One region of the Peribacillus sp. NPDC096447 genome, then DNA from elsewhere that is predicted to be linked to it. Evidence: riboswitches for the same ligand, from Rfam matches in the RefSeq annotation. Region 1 holds a riboswitch; the other holds the start of a gene.
The links. Region 1 has a riboswitch for cyclic di-AMP ahead of ACIQZD_RS06120 (APC family permease). Riboswitches for the same ligand answer to the same signal wherever they lie in the genome.
Positions count from the first base shown of each region.

Region 2: linked by a shared signal. The riboswitch ahead of ACIQZD_RS21225 (TrkH family potassium uptake protein) and the one ahead of ACIQZD_RS06120 (APC family permease) in region 1 are both predicted to bind cyclic di-AMP.

Region 1 covers NZ_JBIWEV010000001.1:1,223,159-1,225,365, reverse strand. Annotated here, with positions in the region: gene ACIQZD_RS06130 (glycosyltransferase family 2 protein) at 1-50, shown strand, start outside; gene ACIQZD_RS06125 (GtrA family protein) at 10-465, shown strand; cyclic di-AMP (ydaO/yuaA leader) riboswitch at 823-968, shown strand; gene ACIQZD_RS06120 (APC family permease) at 1,108-2,207, shown strand, end outside.
Region 2 covers NZ_JBIWEV010000006.1:317,762-319,968, forward strand. Annotated here, with positions in the region: gene ACIQZD_RS21225 (TrkH family potassium uptake protein) at 1-1,252, opposite strand, end outside; cyclic di-AMP (ydaO/yuaA leader) riboswitch at 1,422-1,564, opposite strand; gene ACIQZD_RS21230 (hypothetical protein) at 1,898-2,089, shown strand.

The sequences.
Region 1 (2,207 bases):
AACTAGACGATGAACGGAACAGTATTGAAAAACTATCTAAAACACACTAACTCCTTTATCCGTTTTTTATTGGTTGGAATAGTCAATACAGCGGTTGGACTTTCCATCATGCTTTTTCTTATGAATGTTCTTGAATTATCTTACTGGGTCTCCACCTTTTTCGGCAATGGTACGGGAGCTGTAACGAGTTTTCTTTTGAACAGGACTTTTACCTTTAAAAGCGATATAGAATGGCGGCGAGGAGTTGCCCGTTTCTTTTGCGTCATCCTGATTTGTTATTCCGCCGCTTATTCTATAGGCCAAGCTATTGCAGAATCACTGGAAGGATCCGTTCATTTATCCCTACAACAAAATTTGGCTGTTCTCATAGGAACAATCTTTTATACAGTGCTTAACTATCTTGGCCAGAAATACTTTGTCTTTAAAAAAAGCAATTTGAGACCCATTCAAGAAGGAAGGAATTAATTAGGGTGAATCAGTGGAATAGTGCCCCTATTGGACGGGAATTAAAGCGGAATTTGATATTTAATGCAAGTTTACCCTTTTAATGACGATCCGAGCTGGGGCAGATCTGGTTAATTTCTTTCATCGCCATCTCCATGATGCTGGTTATCTTTTCCTTTTCGAACCACCTTTTGTTCATTGACTCCTGGATTATTTTACCTTTATTTACCTCCTTTCCTACCTTCGAATCATGTCATTGCATGACTTATGTAATATACGTCAAGAATAAAACCTCGCTTACAAAGAATAATTCTATTTTTGTGTAAAATTTTCATTTACTTTTCCATTTCACGGGAGTATGATAATCAACAGTTTCATATTTCTAAATCGCTTAAACCTTATGGTGCGGGGGACCCGTTATTGGGATTGTTTACAATCCAAGGGGTGAATCCTTTTTAAAAGGTAGGGCTACTCTTAGGTCCGAATCCGACAGCTAACCTCGTAAGCGTTATATGAGAAGGAAAGTGGAGCTTGTTAGACAAAAAAAATTGATGTCTACAGGTCTATTTAACTATGACTTGTAGGCATTTTTATGTTTCGTCTTGTTTTTCGCTACAGCTGGGTAACATAAACTTATAAATTAACTTTGGTGGTGAATTCTTGATGTTATCTTCTATAAAGAGGTTCTTGATTGGGAGGCCTTTAAAGTCAAATGCACTTGGTGAACAAAAGCTTAACAAAACAAAGGCTTTGGCGATATTATCTTCTGATGCTTTGTCTTCGGTTGCATATGGGCCGGAGCAAATATTGATCGTCCTGATCACGGTCGGTGCTGCAGCATTCTGGTATTCAATCCCTATCGCGATCGGAGTATTGATCTTGTTAACTGCTTTGATTTTGTCCTATAGACAAATCATTTTCGCTTATCCGCATGGCGGGGGGGCCTATGTGGTTTCAAAAAACAATTTAGGTGTCAATCCAGGGTTGATAGCCGGAGCATCCTTATTGGTTGATTATATATTAACGGTCGCTGTAAGTGTTTCTGCTGGTACGGATGCCATCACGTCCGCTTTTCCCGGCCTGCATGATTATAATGTCGTCATAGCCATCATTTTCGTCATTCTACTTACAATCTTGAACCTAAGGGGGGTTACGGAGTCGGCATCTGTTTTGGCCTATCCGGTGTACCTATTCGTTTTAGCATTGTTCATCTTGATCGGTGTTGGAATTTACAAGATTTTGACGGGAGGAGTCTCACCGGAATTGCATGCGTCAATCGGGACACCGGTAGCGGGCATCAGTTTATTTATACTGCTAAGGGCATTTGCATCAGGAAGCTCCGCATTGACAGGGGTCGAAGCGATTTCCAATGCAATCCCGAACTTTAAAGATCCAGCCCCGAATAATGCTGCGAAAACTTTAATAGCTATGGGTTCCTTGCTAGCTGTATTATTTTCGGGAATCGTATTCTTAGCCTATTATTTAAGCATTGTTCCTAGCGCAGAGGTAACGGTCGTCTCCCAGATTGCTGAGGAGATCTTTGGACGGAATTTCATGTATTTCTTCATTCAAGGTACGACTGCCTTGATCTTGATACTTGCGGCAAATACTGGCTATTCGGCTTTCCCTCTGCTTGCGGTAAATCTGGCGAAGGATAAATTCATACCAAGGGCGTTTACGATCAGAGGGGACCGATTAGGGTATTCCAATGGAATTATCATACTGGGACTTGCATCCATCATTTTAATAGTGGCATTTGAAGG
Region 2 (2,207 bases), on a different contig from region 1:
CCACCCTGCCTGCAAACATCGTGAAAATGATGAGCATCCGGCCAACCGGTGATAATTCTGGGGTCAAACCCATTGAAAGTCCCACGGTGGCGAATGCTGAAGTGGCTTCAAACAAAATCATTAAGAAATCAGTTCCGCTTTCAGTGATGGTCAGCAGAATGGAGATGATGGAAACCATGAATACGCCAATGAATGTAACGGACAATGCCTTAAAGATCGTTTCACTTACAATGCGGTGCCGGAATAATACCACATCACCCTTTCCTTTAATCTGTGACCAAACCGTTCCGACAAGCGTTGCCAATGTAGTCGTTTTAATCCCGCCGCCAGTCGATCCGGGTGAAGCCCCGACGAACATCAGAAAAATGATGAGCAGTAAGGTAGGCTGAGTCAAATCAGGGATATTCAGCGTATTGGAGCCGGCTGTCCGTGGTGTAACTGACTGAAATAAAGACGATAACGTTTTACCCATGAAAGATAAAGGCTGTAATGTCTTTTGGTTACCGAACTCGAATAAAAAGATTAAAATTGCTCCGACAATCGTAAGGGTTAAGCTAGTCGTCAGAACAACCTTCGTATGCATGGATAAACGATGGGTATCACGGTATTCGTATATTTCATTCATCACGATGAAACCTATTCCGCCAAACGTGATGAGGAAGACGACCGTAAGGGTTACGAAGGGATCCGATACATAAGGGGTCAAGCTCCTGAATTCCCCCATTAAATCAAAGCCGGCATTATTGAAATTCGATATGGAATGAAAAACCCCGTAATAGATTGCTTTGCCGATTGGCATGTCAAAAGAAAAGCGAATCGATAAGATAAGGGCACCTATGCCCTCAATGATGGCCGTGAAAATTAAAAGCCGCTTCACTAACCTGACTACACCTGCCATGGATAGATTATTTAAGGACTCCTGCAAGAGTAACCTGCCTTTTAAAGAAATCCTTTTACCTAATAGGAAAAAGAAAAACGTCGCAAATGACATGAATCCTAAGCCGCCTATCTGAATCAGTGTTAAGATGACCAACTCACCAAAAGTGGTGAAGGTCGTTCCCGTATCCACTACGACCAGTCCTGTTACACATGTAGCGGAAGTCGAGGTGAATAAAGCATCCAGAAAAGAAAGGCCATTGCCATTTTCTGTGGAAATCGGCAGGGTCAATAAATAGGACCCGATAAGTATCAGGATGGCAAAGCCGAGTACAAGTATTTTTGGCGGATCCAACAAATTTTTTGCTTTTATCAAATTGATCATCCCTACCTATAAAAAAATTGAGTGAAACTGTATGATATTTTAATCATCAATCTGCTTTCAGAATCTTTTTAAAGGCATAATAAAAAGACCAGCGAAAACATCGAACAGTTATTTTGCCACAAAAAGCGTGAAAAAAAACTCCCGAAATAGGCGGTCTTATGACCTCCTTCGCTTTAGCCGACGAAGTTAGCTGACGGGTAGGATGGCGAAAGAGCTGATCTCATCCCTTCTGCAAGGCAGAATTAACCCCAATTGATTGGGTCCTCCGTACTCAATTCCATTGAGTTTAGGCCGAAATGCATTAAATTGATAAACGTATTCTACTCCCATCATTTAGTAGTTGTAAACCCCTAAATGGTAAAAAAATATTTCTTTAACAAAACTGAAAATTTACGTTTTATTTACATTTAAAAAACGTATTGACAAATATTAGTTAGCACATTATGATAGGTTCGATTAATCCGATTATGATAACCAGCATCGATGTACTTTATTCAATACTTTCAAGCAGAACACGCTATTTGCCAAGCAAAATTTGTAATATATATATTATGTTTCTTTTGTAAATCATAAAGAAAAAAAGCATTGCATTCGTATTTAAAAATTCAATACATTTTATTAAAAAGGCGGGCAATTATGGAGAAGACGTTCAATAGATATGTTATTAATGCTACAGGTAAAGGTGGCCAGACATATTTAACACAATGCCAGGATAAAGATGCACTAAGGAAATGGATAGCCGATCATGAGGATCAAATCATCATGGATGAGTTAAGGATAACGGATAAGAAAAAGAATCCGTTTTTAAAATTATTTTCTCTAAGGTAAATCAACTAAATCCCAACATCATTAGCGGTATTCAATTATGAAATCCCTGTGTCCTATCCGGGAACGCTGAGCGAAAAATCCATATCTTGTTTTTCCTTTTAAACTCATTTATTTTGAA